4 regions of the Micromonospora profundi genome follow, and region 3 is predicted to be linked to each of the others. Evidence: riboswitches for the same ligand, from Rfam matches in the RefSeq annotation. Region 3 holds a riboswitch; each other region holds the start of a gene.
What was found. A riboswitch is a leader RNA that binds a small molecule or an ion and turns the genes downstream of it on or off. The one in region 3 is predicted to bind cyclic di-AMP.
Positions count from the first base shown of each region.

Region 1: linked by a shared signal. The riboswitch ahead of F4558_RS26185 (C40 family peptidase) and the one ahead of F4558_RS24035 (coiled-coil domain-containing protein) in region 3 are both predicted to bind cyclic di-AMP.
Region 2: linked by a shared signal. The riboswitch ahead of F4558_RS17030 (C39 family peptidase) and the one ahead of F4558_RS24035 (coiled-coil domain-containing protein) in region 3 are both predicted to bind cyclic di-AMP.
Region 4: linked by a shared signal. The riboswitch ahead of F4558_RS08220 (LysM peptidoglycan-binding domain-containing protein) and the one ahead of F4558_RS24035 (coiled-coil domain-containing protein) in region 3 are both predicted to bind cyclic di-AMP.

Region 1 is NZ_JAATJK010000001.1:5,867,071-5,870,724, forward strand. Features, by position in the region: gene dcd (dCTP deaminase) at 51-629, shown strand; gene F4558_RS26185 (C40 family peptidase) at 705-1,745, opposite strand; cyclic di-AMP (ydaO/yuaA leader) riboswitch at 1,759-1,896, opposite strand; gene F4558_RS26190 (N-acetylmuramoyl-L-alanine amidase) at 2,131-3,654, shown strand, end outside.
Region 2 is NZ_JAATJK010000001.1:3,894,123-3,897,776, forward strand. Features, by position in the region: gene F4558_RS17020 (CDP-glycerol glycerophosphotransferase family protein) at 1-53, shown strand, start outside; gene F4558_RS17025 (alpha/beta fold hydrolase) at 73-819, opposite strand; gene F4558_RS17030 (C39 family peptidase) at 955-1,806, opposite strand; cyclic di-AMP (ydaO/yuaA leader) riboswitch at 2,051-2,192, opposite strand; gene F4558_RS17035 (hypothetical protein) at 2,481-3,263, opposite strand; gene F4558_RS17040 (hypothetical protein) at 3,413-3,654, opposite strand, start outside.
Region 3 is NZ_JAATJK010000001.1:5,426,138-5,429,791, forward strand. Features, by position in the region: gene F4558_RS24025 (heavy metal translocating P-type ATPase) at 1-62, opposite strand, end outside; gene F4558_RS24030 (YibE/F family protein) at 375-1,712, shown strand; cyclic di-AMP (ydaO/yuaA leader) riboswitch at 1,879-2,009, shown strand; gene F4558_RS24035 (coiled-coil domain-containing protein) at 2,014-3,033, shown strand; gene F4558_RS24040 (carbonic anhydrase) at 3,117-3,654, opposite strand, start outside.
Region 4 is NZ_JAATJK010000001.1:1,914,157-1,917,810, forward strand. Features, by position in the region: gene htpG (molecular chaperone HtpG) at 1-1,191, shown strand, start outside; cyclic di-AMP (ydaO/yuaA leader) riboswitch at 1,412-1,585, shown strand; gene F4558_RS08220 (LysM peptidoglycan-binding domain-containing protein) at 1,588-2,271, shown strand; gene F4558_RS08225 (hypothetical protein) at 2,345-2,698, opposite strand; gene dinB (DNA polymerase IV) at 2,793-3,654, opposite strand, start outside.

The sequences.
Region 1 (3,654 bases), 440 kb from region 3:
AGAGGCGACCTCGACACGCTGGTCACCGGCTGCCTCGCTATGGTGGTCCGATGCTGCTCTCCGACCGCGACCTGGTCACCGAGATCAAGGCCGGCACGCTGGGCCTGGAGCCTTTCGAGCCCACTCTGGTTCAACCGTCCAGCATCGACGTAAGACTCGACAGGCTGTTCCGGGTCTTCAACAACCACCTCTACACGCACATCGATCCGGCCATGCAGCAGGACGACCTGACCTCGGTGGTCGAGGTGCCCGACGGCGAGCCGTTCGTGCTGCACCCGGGCGAGTTCGTACTTGCCTCGACGCTTGAGGTGATCTCCCTCGGCGAGCAGCTCGCCGGCCGTCTGGAGGGCAAGTCCAGCCTGGGCCGTCTCGGACTGCTCACCCACTCCACCGCCGGCTTCATCGACCCGGGTTTCTCCGGTCACGTGACGCTGGAGCTGTCAAACGTGGCGAACCTGCCGATCACCCTCTGGCCGGGCATGAAGATCGGGCAGCTGTGCATCTTCCGGCTCTCCTCGCCGGCCGAGCACCCGTACGGCTCGGTGGTCTACGGCTCGCGCTACCAGGGCCAGCGGGGGCCGACGCCGAGCCGCTCCTGGCAGAACTGGCGCGCCTGGCCGACCCGTTGAGCCGCTCGCCCGTTCGGTGTTAGTAAGGGGCCCCTTCTCTACACGAGGCGTTAGGAAGGGGCCCCTCCTTACACCTCAGCCGGGACGGCCGTAACTGTGGATCGGTCCGTCGTCGACCTTCTTCATCTTGACGGGTTGACCGGCCTGGGAGGCGTGCACCACCCAGCCGTCGCCGACGTACATGCCCACGTGATGGATGTCGCTGTAGTAGAAGACCAGGTCACCGGGGCGGAGGTCGGCGCGGCTGACGTCCTTCGTCACCCGGCTCTGCTGCGCGGCGTTGTGCGGCAGTGACACGCCGGCCTTGGCCCACGCGGCAAGCATCAGCCCCGAGCAGTCGTACGAGTTCGGGCCCTCGGCGCCCCACACGTAGGGCTTGCCGATCTGGGCGCAGGCGAACTTGACCGCCGTGCCCGCCCCGCCTCCGGGGTAGCTGGCCGGGCAGGGCGCCGGACGCAGCGGACCCCCGCCGCCGTTGCCGTACACCTTGAGGCGCAGCTTCTGTAGCTTGTCGATCTCAGCGTTGATCTGCTTCTTCTTCGCCGCGAGCTGAGCCTCGGTCAGGGTCAGCTCGGCGACCAACTCGTCCAGCGGCGCCTTCTGCCGGGCCAACTCGTCGCGCAGGTCGGCCACCTGCTTCACGTCCTGCTGCTGGTTGTGCGCGAAGCGGTCGAGCATTTCGAGCTGGCCGACCATCTCGCTTGGCGAGCGGCTGCCGAGCATCGCGTTGACGGTGGAGACGTTCTCACCCATGTACGCGCGGACGGCCAGGGCGCTGACCTTGTCCATGGCGGCGTCGACCTGGCGCTCCAGCGGGGCGATCCTGGCGGCCAGCGCGCTTGCCTGCTTACGCTTGGCGGCCAGCTCGGTGCGGGTGGAGTTGTGCCGTTCGATGATCGGTTCGAGCTTGTTCCAGTCGGCGTCGATCTGGCGTTCGATCTCGGCGACGGACGGGTCCGCGTGCGCGGCCGTGGCGCTGCCGGTCAGGACGACGGCGACGCCGACCATGGCGGCGAGAGCTGTGGTGAAGCGGGACCAGCGTTGACGCGGCACGATCGACAGGGGGTCGGCTGAGGCCGACCGCTCGGACGACGGCCGCGGGGCATGGAGTGCCACCGGGGTTCCGTACTCCTTCTTCCTGACCGCCTACCGGGTTAGCTGACGGGTTCGGGCGGGAAGTCGACGCCCTACCGCACGATCTGCGGATTCACCCCGAGGGAACCTGGGTCCCCGGCTCACTCGTCGAGCGACTCGGCGGTGCCGGTCCGTTACCGCCCGGGATGGGCAGACCTGCTACCGGGCCGACGATTGACCAGAGTAGAGATGACCGTTACCGATCCGCAACCCGTGCGGCAGTGACACTCCGTGGCGATTCTGCGGGGTCACGGACCGTGCGCGAAGGTTTTTTTCTGCCTGTATCCGAATATGGAAAGGTATTGACGGGAGCTCCTGGCCGGCGGGAGGGTGACCTCACAGTTACCCACGCAATCTAGGGGGTTCGATGCACCGTCCAACCCTGCCGTCCCGTCGGCGCACATTGCTGGTCACCGCCGTGGTCGCCGTGACCGTGGTGCCACTGCCCGCCGGTCCGGTCGCCGCCGCACCAACGGCCGACCGCCAGCAGCAGTACGCTGCCGCAGCGAGCGAGTACGGCGTACCGACCGACGTGCTGCTCGGCGTCTCCTATCTGGAGTCCCGTTGGGACAGCAACGCCGGCACGCCCAGCACCAGCGGCGGCTACGGCCCGATGCACCTGACCGACGCCCGGCACGTGACCGCCCTGCCCGGGCGCGGGCACCACGACACTGGCACCGAGGACCCGCGCGGCGACGACTCGCGTACCGCGCTGGCACCCCGCGAAGCCTCGGAGCCCGCGCCGCCCAGCGCCGCCCTGCAAACGGTCGACGCCGCCGCCGCGCTGACCGGCGTGGCCCCGGAGTCGCTGCGCACCGACCCGAACGCGAACATCCGGGGCGGGGCGGCGCTGCTGGCGTCGTACCAGCGGGAGCTTGGCGCACCGATCGGCACCGGCACCGACCCGGCTGCCTGGTACGGCGCGGTTGCCCGTTACGCCGGCGCGGACAGCGCCGACGCCGCGGCGGCCTTCGCCGACGAGGTCTTCACCACCATCGGCGCCGGCGAGTCCCGGGTGACCGACGACGGCCAGCGGGTCACGCTGCCGGCCCGCACGGTACGGCCGGATCGAACCTGGCTGGACCGGCTGGGCCTGCGCAAGCTCGCCCGCCCGGACGGGCTGGAGTGCCCCCGCACCATCTCCTGTGAGTGGATCCCGGCGCCGTACGAGGCGTTCGGCGACGGGGACTACGGCAACCACGACCTCTCCGACCGGCCCAAGCGGCAGAAGATCGAGTACATCGTCATCCACGACACCGAGGCGAGCTGGGCCACCACCCTGAAGCTCGTCCAAGATCCGACCTACGTGAGCTGGCACTACTCGCTGCGCTCGGTGGACGGGCACATCGCCCAGCACGTCAAGACCAAGGACGTCGCCTGGCACGCCGGCAACTGGTACGTCAACGCCAAGTCGATCGGGCTCGAACACGAGGGCTTCGCGGCGCAGGGCACCTGGTACACCGAGGCGATGTACCGGACGTCCGCGAAGCTCGTCCGGCACCTCGCGCTGCGACTCGGCATCCCGCTGGACCGTCAGCACATCATCGGCCACGACAACGTGCCCGGCACCACCGCGGCGACAGTGCGCGGGATGCACTGGGACCCGGGCCCGTACTGGGACTGGACGCACTACTTCGACCTGCTGCACGCGCCGCGACTCGACACCGGCACCCCGGCCACCGGCCTGGTCCGGATCGACCCGGACTACGCCACCAACAGGCCGGCGTTCGTCGGCTGCGTCACGCCAGGCGTTCCGTGCCCGTCGCGCGGTTCGTCGTCGGTGGTGCTGCGCTCCGCGCCGTCGGCCGACGCGCCGCTTGTCAACGACATCGCGCTGCGCCCCGACGGCACCCCGAACACGATGGAGGTGTCCGACCACGGCGCCCGGGCC
Region 2 (3,654 bases), 1.5 Mb from region 3:
CGTCGACGGACCACTCGACCGAGCGGTCGACGCAGCTCACTCCGCTGGCCTGAACCAGAGGCGTGCCGAGCGTCAGCGGTAGGCGTCCAGCAGCGCCAGCACGGCCGCCGGGTCCTCCACGTGCGCGTTGTGCCCGAGCCCGGGCAGCGTGGCGACCGGCACCCCGTACTCCTTGAGCTGCGCGTCGGTGACCATCGTGTCGTGCTCGCCGCGCGCCAGCACCACCGGCACGTCGGTCGCGGCCAGGAGCGCGGCGAGATCGGGCTCCCCGACGGCGAACGCGCCAGTGTCCATCGCGAGGCGCCACCGGCCGTCGATCTGGCGCAGGCCGGCGTCCACCATCGGGTGGTCCGGCGGGACCAGGCCGGCAAGCCCCGCGACCCGCAGGTAGCGACGGGCCGCCTCGGACCGGCTGGCGAACCAACTGACCGGGCGGGCCGCTACGTCGGCGGCGCGGGTCAGCTCGTCCGGCGTCCAGACGGCCTTGATGCCGAGTCCCACCACGGCGTCCACGGGCGTTCCGGCGGCGCGGGCGGCCAGCGCCAGGCCGACGACCCCACCCAGCGAGTGCCCGAGGACCACGATGCGGTCGCCGGGCGCCAGGGCCTGGGCGATGCGGTTGGCGAAACCTTCGAAGGAGTACGTCGGCAGCGGCGCCGACCAGCCGTGGCCGGCGAGGTCGGGTGCCAGCCACCTGCCGGGCCAGTGCTGCTCCAGCAGTGGCGCCCAGGGCAGCCAGACGTCACCGGTAGCCCCCATGCCGTGCAGCAGAAGCAGGACCGGCCTACGGTCGGCGTGACCACCCGATTCATCCAGCACGGCCGCAGTCTCCCACGGTTCACAGCCCACGACGAGAGCCGTCGCCGCCCTGGCCCGGCGTCGACGAAGACGCCGCGAGCGCCGGCCCCTCGTGGGAGACGGCGCCCGCGGCGTCTGGTGGGCCTCACGCCTGGGTCAGGCGGAGTAGCCCCGAGTGGCGATCCAGTTGGCGAGGTTGATCGTGGTCATCCAGTACTCGCCGTAGGCCGCGTTCGCCGAGTCGGCGATCCGCACGGTACGGCCGTCGTCCTTGTAGCCGACCACCGCGACGTAGTGCCCGCCGCCGAAGGAGTGCCAGCCGCCGTTGGTGTCGACGGCGTCCCCGGCCACGTTGGCCACCACGCCACGGCCGTCGGTGATCGCGGTGACGACGTCAGCCTGGAGGCGGTCCATCTGGGCCGGGCTGGGCGAGCCGGCGAACGTCCGGGTCCGGTACGGGGAGCCCTTCACCTCGGCGTTGAGCACCCGTGTGGTGTCCAGGGCCGAGTTGGTGCCCATCTCGGTGGTGCCCAGCTCGGCGCCCAACTGGTCCTGGGTGCGGTTGATGCCGGTGGCGCTGAGTGCGTTGCGGACGGCCGCCGGGCCGCAGTTGTAGTAGGTGTTCTGCGCCTGGTAGCGGAAGTCGAGCACCTTTGTCGCGGGCGGCTTCGGCGCTGCCTTCTTGGCGGTCAGGTCCGGGTCGCTGCTGGCCTTGGCCGCCGGCGATGCGGCGCTTGCGGAGGGGGCGGCGCTGCTCGGGCTGGCGCTGGTCGGGGCGGCGCTGGCCGAGGGGTCCGCGTCCCGGGCGTCGCCGCGGGAGGCGGCGGTGTCGCTGCGCATCTCGGCGACTGTCGACGCGGTGTGCTGGCCGACGGGGGCTTCGTCGGCACCGGCCACCAGGGCGCCGGTGGTGGTCGCGATGGCGAGGGCCGCGGCGGAGGCGACGGCGATCTGGTACGGGCGTTCGGTGGCGAGGCGACGCAGCTGACGCTGCAGGGTGTGCTTCACGGGTCCTCCACGGTTCAGGGGGAGAGCGGCACACCGGGGGCAGCCGGTATCCGGGCACGCGCCAGCGCGCGGACCGTGGTCCGCGGATGGTGGAACCGCTCAGGGAAACGCCCGGCGCGGCCGGGCGGGAAATGCGGTGACCCTGGGGGTCAGCTCACCGCCACGAGGAGGGCAAGCGTGGGTACCGCGACGCCGTGAAGGCGGAGGAATAGCCGAGGGGTGTGCGGGTGCTGCATGGGGATGGAACTCCTTCCGACACCGCCTACCGGGTTAGCTGACGGATTCGGGCGGGAAGATCGCCCTACCGCGGGCCGTGGCTCGCGGATTCACCCCGGACGTACTTGTGGGTCCCCGGTTCGTTGATCACGATTGAGCGGGTCGGTGCGGCGTCGCCATTCGCGATCGATTACCGCACCGGACGGGACGAACCCTACTGGCCGCCCAGAGCCCTGCCAAGCCTCGCTCACCTGCGTAAACCTTGAACGGGGCGACAATTTCCGGGCGTCTTGCCGCTGACGTGACTCGATGGGACGAGCGGTTACGGAGGCACCGTAGGTCGACAAGCGGACACGTCGTCGACAATGCCGCCGGATCTGCGGGAACAATCCGGCCGAACGCGCCAGCCGCCCGATTTCCCGCGCGTGTGACCGGGCTCACCGAATAATCGGCGCGTTTCACCCCACCCGCGCCGGGCGCCACCGCGCCGCCGCCGCCGGCAGAGCCGCGACACGGACGGTGCGGCGGGCCGCCACCCGGGTCGGCCGCAACCGGGCCGCCGCCGCGTACGCCTCCTCGGCCAGGGCGCGCGCCGCAGACGCCGCCAGCTCGGCGTCGCGCCAGGCCGCCCGTTCCCGTCCGGCGGCAGCCTCGTAGTCGGCCCGCCGCGTCTCCCGGGCCGCCCGGCTGATCAGCACCTCCTGCTCCACCGGGTGCCGTCGTGGATCCCAGCCGTGCCGGTGGCCGAACACGTCGCCGAGCTGCCGCATGGTCAGGTCCCCCCGCCAGTACGCGGCCATCGCCGCCCGGTGCAGGTAGCGCTCCCGGATGGCGTACTCGGCGGGGGTGCGCGGGGTTCGCGGGGTGGGCAGCGCCCCGGCGCCGGCGAACCGGCGGGCCACGGCGTCCGCCTCGTCGTACCGCGCCCAGGTCTGCTCCACCTGCTCCTGAGCAGTCAGCCAGGCCGCACGCCGTCGGCGGGCGGTCTGCGCCGCGCGGGCCGCGGCGACGGCCACCTCCTCGGCGTACCGGCGCAGGTCGGCGGCCTCGGCGACGGCGGCCTCACGGGCGGTGGGCGCCGGCTCGGCGGCCTCCCCGTCCCGCTCGGCGGCCGACCCGTCCCGCTCCGGACGGGCGACCAGGACGGCGAGCACTGTCAGTGTCAGCAGGAGCAGGGCCGACCAGATGGCGGCGGCCTGCGGCACCTCGGTCAGGAACTCGTAGAAGACGACGGTCTCCATGGTCGGCACCTCGGTGGGAGAGCGTTGCGATGGGAAGCCGCACGAGCGTCCGGGCCAGGGGGCCACGGTCGGCCGGTGCGAGGTGATGTGTCGTCAGGCGCGGCGGCGGGACGGTGTCCCGGTGATCGCGACAGGTGTCGCGGTGTGGCTCAGCGGCCCGGCGGTGCCCGGGTGCCCGGCCGGGTCGGCTCGTCGGCGCGGGGCAACGGATCGGTGGCCGGACGCGCCGGCAACGACTCTGCCGTGGCGGCAGGCACACCGCCCACGCCGCTGGGCGGGACAGGGTCGGTCGACCGCACCGTGGTCGCCTCGTCGGCGGCCGACACGTCGGCGACGGTGAACCTCGCGGCCATCTCGGCGGCGACGGACGTTTGCAGCCCGAGGCGCAGCA
Region 3 (3,654 bases):
GTGTGTGCGGCGGGGATGCCGTGCCGCTTGCGGTCGGGGTCGGGCGGTGACAGAGGCGGCATGCCTCAAACATGCCCGGCCGAGGGCTGCCGCGCGAGCGGTTCGCTTATCCGACACCCCGTCACGATCTGCCGCCCCGATACGGGCTGGATAGCATCTCCCAGGATGAGCCTCCATACGCCGCCACGCAGTCAGGCTGCGACGCCACCATGTCGTGGCGTCGCTTCCCGTCGACCGGGCCGGACGTTGACCGTCCGTGATCGGACGATCGCCGGGCGACGATCCGGCGCGCTTCCCGCGGCGTTTCCCCCGTCGACGGTGAACCGACCGCTCCGCTGACACGTACTTCGCACCGGATCGTTGGGAGTCTCGCATTGGGTTCCGACCACAGCCATTCCGCGCCACCCGCCCCGCCGCGGGTGCGACGGATCCTCGTCGCGACGGTGGTGCCGCTCTTCGTGGCCACCGTCCTCGCGGCGGTGGTGCTCTGGCCACGGGACGGGTCGCCGCAGACCGATGGCGGGGCGGACGTGCCGCGGTACCACGGCACCGTGACCCGGGTGGTTACCGAACCCTGCCCGCCGGCGCCGACACCCGAGGGCGGCCCGTCGGCCGGACCCTGCGGCACGGTGGACGTCCGCGTCGAGGACGGGCCGAACGCCGGCCAGCAGGTCCAGACCCCGATTCCCGCCGGGCCGGGCGCACCCCGGGTCGAGGTCGGCGACGACGTCATAATGGTCGAGCTGACCGACCCGACCGATCCCGCCGCCAGCAGTTGGAACATCGCCGAGCACCAGCGGGGAACGCCGCTGCTGTGGCTGGCGGTGGTCTTCGCCGCCGCGATCGTCGCGTTCGGCCGGTGGCGGGGCCTCGCCGCGCTGGCGGGGCTGGCGGCCAGCTTCGCCATCCTGCTCACCTTCGTGCTGCCGGGCATCGCCGCCGGTGGGTCACCGCTGCTGGTGGCGGTGGTCGGCGCCGCGCTCATCATGTTCGTGGTGCTCTATCTGACCCACGGGGTCACCGCACAGACCTCGGTCGCGGTCCTCGGCACCCTGGGGAGCCTGATCCTCACCGGCGTGCTCGCCACCATCGCCACGGCCGCCACCAACCTGACCGGCTTCGGCAGCGAGGACGCCACCACACTGTCGATGTTCCAGGCCGACGTGGACCTGCACGGCCTGCTGCTCGCCGGAATCATCATCGGCTCACTCGGCGTACTCGACGACGTGACTGTCACCCAGGCCGCCACCGTCACCGAGCTGGCGAACGCCAACCCGGGGCTGAGCCGGTTGCAGCTCTACCGGGCGGCCACGCGGGTCGGACGCGCCCACATCGCCTCCACGGTCAACACCATCGTCCTGGCGTACGCGGGCGCCTCGCTGCCGCTGCTGCTCCTGCTCACCGCCGACACACGACCCATCACACAGATCCTGACAAGCGAGTTCCTGGCGCAGGAGATCGTCCGCAGCGCGGTCGCCACGCTCGGCCTGATCGCCGCCGTACCGCTTACCACCGGGCTGGCCGCCCTGGTGACCGCCGCCGGGTCGACCCCGACCGGCGACGCGCCCCGGCCGCGACCGGAGCGAGCCGACGTACTGGCCGCCCTCAGCCGTCCACGCGCGGGCCGGCCCGACCCCGAGCACACCCCACCCCCATCCACCGCCACCGACCAGTGGCCAGAGCCGGACAGGAGCACGAAGACGGCATGGTGACACTCCTCAGCGTGACCAGATCGGGCCCTCGCCCCGACGACAGCAGCACTGGTCACTCAACGCCATGGCGATATGACGCTTTTGGTGGGCATCCAGGCGTAGCTCACCCGGCCGACTCTCGGGTAACCTCGCTGCCGGTTACCGATGAAGGCGCGAAGCGGCGCCTGCGGTGCCACCGCCCAATCGCCAACCGGCGAGCCGGGGACCCAGGTACCTGGGGTGAATCCGCGCCAGCGGTAGGGGCCACTTCCGTCCCGAACCCGTCAGCTAACCCGGTCGGCGGTCGACGGAAGGGAACATTGTGACGGCACCCCTACGCCGCTGGTTGACACCTGTGGTGGCCGTGATCGCCGCACTGACCGTGCTCGCCGGGCCCGTACCGGCCCATGCCGCCCCCACGACCCCCACCCCGTCCGGGCACGAGGAGGACGGCGAGCCGAAGCTGCTCAACGACGTCATCGAGCAGGCCAACCGCGACTACTCCGCGGCAAAGTCCAAGCTGGACAAATCCAAGAAGCGACAGCTGGAGTTGGCGATCGAGGTCGAGCGGGCCAGGGCCGACCTGGACGCGTTGGAACCGCAGGTCGCGCAGATCGCCGCCCAGTCGTACCGCACCGGCCGCGTCGGCGCGATGGCGATGCTGCTGGACAGCACCGCCCCCGACACCTTCGTCAAGCGGGCCGCGGCGCTCGACGAGCTCAACATGGTCAACGAGAAGAAGCTCGCCGAGGTCAACGCGGTCAAGTCCCGCGCCGAGCAGGCCAAGCTGGCCCTCGACACGGAGGTCCGCGAGCAGCAGAAGCAGACAGCCCTGATGGCCAAGCGCAAGAGCGAGGCGGACAAGGCGCTCTCCCTCGTCGGCGGCAAGGGCTTCACAGGCGGTCTCGTGGACGCCACCTCGCCGGTCGCGAGGATCGGCCCGGGTCGCACCGCCGACGGCGACTGGAAGCCGCAGTCGTGCAGCGAGGACGACCCGACCACCTCCGGCTGCGTCACACCACGCACCCTGCACGCCTACAAGGAGGTCAGGCGGGCCGGCTTCACCCGGTTCGTCGGCTGCTACCGCCCCGGCGGGCCGTGGGAGCACCCGAAGGGCCGCGCCTGCGACTGGTCGCTTCAGAAGAGCGGCTTCTCCCCGTGGCACAACGAGGACACCCGCAAGTACGGCAACAACGTCGCCGCGTTCCTCATCCGCAACGCCGACCGACTCGGCATCTACTACGTGATCTGGAACCGGCAGATCTGGTTCCCGGCGACCGGGTGGAGCTCGTACAGCGGACCGTCGAACCACACCGACCACGTCCACATGTCACTGCTCTGACGGCACGTACCGCAGACGAGGGCCGCCCCGCAGCACGCGGGGCGGCCCTCGTCGCACGTGGCGGGTCGGCGGTCCGGGTCCTGTCAGGCGGCGGCGGTCGCGGCCGGGCCGTCCTGGACGCTCGGCACGTCGAGGGTCGCGGCGCCGACCGGCACGGCGGTCACCGGACGCACCCCACCGATGGCCAGGCGGTACGACATTCCCACCACCGCGCAACGGCCCTGCTCCACCGCCTCGGCCAGTACCGGCGACTGTCCGAGCAGCGTCTCGACAGTCTGCGCGATGTGGATGTCGACGATGCCGTCGATGTCGTCCACACCCTCGGTCGTGGCGCGCCGCAGGCTGGGCAGCACCGCGTCGACCACCGCGCGCAGGTGCCCCACGGGTGCGGTGCCGGTGGTGGCCGCCTCGCGGGCCGCCTGGACGGCACCGCAGGAGTCGTGACCGAGCACCACCACCAGCGGGGTGCCGAGCACTGTCACCGCGTACTCCACGCTGCCCAGCACCTCCGGGCCCACGATGTGCCCGGCCGTACGGACCACGAAGAGGTCACCCAGGCCCCGATCGAAGATGATCTCGGCAGCCAGCCGGGAGTCGGAACAGCCGACGATCACCGCGAAC
Region 4 (3,654 bases), 3.5 Mb from region 3:
GCGCGACCCCGCGATGAGGTCGACGCCGCCGAGTACAACGAGTTCTACAAGCACGTCAGCCACGACTGGGCCGACCCGCTCGAGGTCGTGCACATGAAGGGCGAGGGCACCTTCGAGTACGAGGCGCTGCTCTTCCTGCCCAGCCACGCCCCACTGGACCTGTTCTCCCCGCAGGGCCGCCGGGGCGTCCAGCTCTACGTCAAGCGCGTGTTCATCATGGACGACTGCGAGGCGCTGGTCCCCACCTACCTGCGCTTCGTCAAGGGAGTGGTCGACGCCCACGACCTGTCGCTGAACATCTCCCGGGAGATCCTCCAGCAGGACCGCCAGATCCAGATCGTCCGCCGCCGCCTGGTCAAGAAGGTCCTCGCCACAGTCAAGGACCTCAAGGCCAACCACGCCGAGCGCTACCAGACCTTCTGGAAGGAGTTCGGCACTGTCGTCAAGGAAGGGCTCATCGACGACACCGACAACCGCGACACCCTGCTGGAGATCCTGTCGGTGGCCTCCACCCACGACCCGGCCGAGCTCACCGACCTGGCCGGCTACGTCTCCCGGATGAAGGACGGCCAGAGCGACATCTGGTACGCCACCGGCGACTCCCGGGCCACCATCGAGAACTCCCCGCACCTGGAGGCGTTCCGGGCCAAGGGCCACGAGGTGCTGCTGCTCACCGACCCTGTCGACGAGGTGTGGGTGGAGCGGGTCGGCACGTACGACGGCCGGCCGCTGCGCTCGATCGCCAAGGGCGAGGTCGACCTGGACACCGACGAGGAGAAGCAGCAGGCCGAGTCCGAGCGCGAGCAGCAGCGGCAGGAGTTCGCGGCGCTCGTGGACTGGCTCGGCACGACCCTTGCCGACAGCGTCCGGGAGGTCCGCCTGTCGTCGCGGCTCACCACCTCACCGGCCTGTGTGGTGGGTGACGCGCACGACCTCACGCCGACACTGGAGAAGATGTACCGGGCGATGGGGCACGAGATCCCGTCGACGAAGCGCATCCTGGAGATCAATCCCGGTCATCCTCTGGTAGCCGCGCTGCGCAAGGCCCACGAGCAGGGCGATTCCGCCGAGACCCTCACCGAAACCGCCGAGCTGCTGTACGGCCTGGCGGTGCTCGCCGAGGGCGGCGACCTGGCCGACCCGGCCCGCTTCACCCGTACGCTCGCCGACCGGCTGGCCCGCACCCTGTAGGCAGGTGCCCCGGCCGGTGGTGCCCCGCGTTGTCGGGCTCCACCGGCCGGGGAGCGGCAGACCTGATCGGAAGCGGTCCATCATGGTCGCTGCACAGCTGAACGCCGCCCGCAACCGCTGAGCGCGCCGCTCAGCGTGCCCCGGTGAAGAACTTCACAGGGGTTGGGCGATCGATGCCGGCCGTGCCTAACGTCGGTCGGGTCCGCCATCGCGGACGCCACGACCGGTAACGCCAAATCCTGCCCCCGGTCGTCGGAACCCAGTCACCCGGGCAGGAGCGGGGGACCCAAACGTTCCTCGGTGCATCGTCACCTCGGGGTGAAGCCGCCATCGCGCGGCCGGGCTCCTCGGCCCGAACCCGACAGCTCACCTCGCCGGCGTGGAGGAAGCACACTCATGACGTCTGTCTACACCCCCCGTCATCGACGGGTCAGCACCCGCCGTATCGCCGTCGGCACCCTGGCCGTCGGCGCGGTCACCGGTGCCGTGGCGCTCTTCGGCCCGGCCGCCCCGGCCCAGGCCGCCGTCAACTGGGACGCCATCGCCAAGTGCGAGTCCGGTGGCAACTGGAAGATCAACACCGGCAACGGCTACTACGGCGGGTTGCAGTTCTCGCAGAGCACCTGGGCCGGCTACGGCGGCAAGAAGTACGCCGCCCGCGCCGACCTGGCGAGCCGCAGCGAGCAGATCACCATCGCCGAGAAGGTGCTCAAGGGGCAGGGCATCGGCGCGTGGCCGACCTGCGGCAAGAAGGCCGGGGCGTCGGGCGGCTCGGACACGAAGTCCTCGACGAAGCCCACCACGAAGTCGAAGTCGACCGCCAAGTCGAAGTCCACTCCGAAGGCCGACAAGCCCGCCCAGCGGTCGTCGCGCGGTGAGCAGCCGGCGACCCGCAGTAACAAGCGCACCGCCCCGGCGGCCAGCGGCGACATCTACGTGGTGAAGTCGGGCGACACCCTGTCGGAGATCGCGCAGAGCCACCGGCAGGACGGCGGCTGGCAGGCCCTCTACGAGCGCAACCGGCAGGTCGTCGGCGCCGACCCGGGCCTGATCTTCCCCGGGCAGCGGCTCAGCCTCTGACGTACGACACAGCGGGCGCCCGATCGGATTCCGGTCGGGCGCCCGCTGGCGTGTCGCTGTCGTGGCGGAGGCGTCAGGCGGCCGAAGCCCGCGACGCCGAGACCGCTTCGCCGGACCGGGTCCGCCGCGGGTGGAAGGACTCCTGGGTGGACCAGTTGTCCGGTGTCTCGTCGTGGCCGTCCCACTGCGGGGCGGCCGTCGGCGGTGTCTCGGCCCCGCCTCGGGCGAGCCGCAGCGACTGTTCAGCGTTCCCGCGCGCCGCGCATGGGTACGGTTCCCCGGCGCAGAGCAGGTTGCCGCAGACGCCGTCCTCGGTCGGCTCGTGGGCGTCGAGCACGTCGAGCGCCAGCTGCCACAGCAGCGGGTCGGTCACGTCGTGCGGACGCTCGGCACGCCGGCTCGCGCGGTTGCTGCTGTCGTCGGACATGGTGGTCCCCCCTCAAGGCTGATCGTCACAACGTCTCCGATCATGCCGTCGCTAAACCCTCCAGCTGCTGTGATATCCGCCGCCACCAGGCGGATCAGTCCGGCAGAAGAGGCATTTCGACACCCGAATCCCGGCCCAACAGCACCGCGCGGGTCAACGCCGTCGACCCGAACCGGTCCCGGACCGCGTCCACGGCGGCGTCCAGGTCCGCCCCGGGGACGGCGTCGAACGGCAACTCCGGTTGCACAGGGTTGTCGTCGAGGTTGCCCACCGACACCCCGATCAGCGTGACGCCCCGCCTGTCGATCTCCGGCAGCGCCGTACGCAGCAGCGCCCGCGCGGCGGCGAGCAGGGGCGTGGTGTCCGCGGTCGCCTTGCGCACTGTGTGCGAGCGGGTTGCCCGGGTGTAGTCGCCGAAGCGCAGCCGCAGCAGCACCGTGCGCCCGGACCGGCCAGCCGCCCGCATCCGCCGGGTGACCCGGTCGACAAGGCCCGCCAGGATGGCGTCCAGCTCCGTGGCCGCGTGCGGGGTGCGGCTCAGCGCGTGCTGCGCGCCAATCGAGCCGCGCCGCCGGCCGACCTGCACCGCCCGCGGGTCACGGTTGTGCGCCAGGGCGTGCAGGTGCCGGCCGGTGCCCGCGCCGAGCAGGGACACCAACGCCGCCTCGCCGAGCCGGGCGACCTCGCCGACGGTACGGATCCGGCGCTCCCGCAACTTCGCGGCGGTGACCGGGCCGACGCCCCAGAGTCGCTCCACTGGCAGCGGGTGCAGGAACGCCACCTCGGCGTCGGGCGCGACGACAAGCAACCCGTCCGGCTTCGCCACCCCACTGGCCACCTTCGCCAGGAACTTCGTGCGCGCCACACCCACCGTGATCGGCAGGCCGATCTGCTCGCGGACCTCCCGGCGCAGCCGGTCGGCGATGTCCACAGGCGCACCGGCCAGCCGCCGCAGG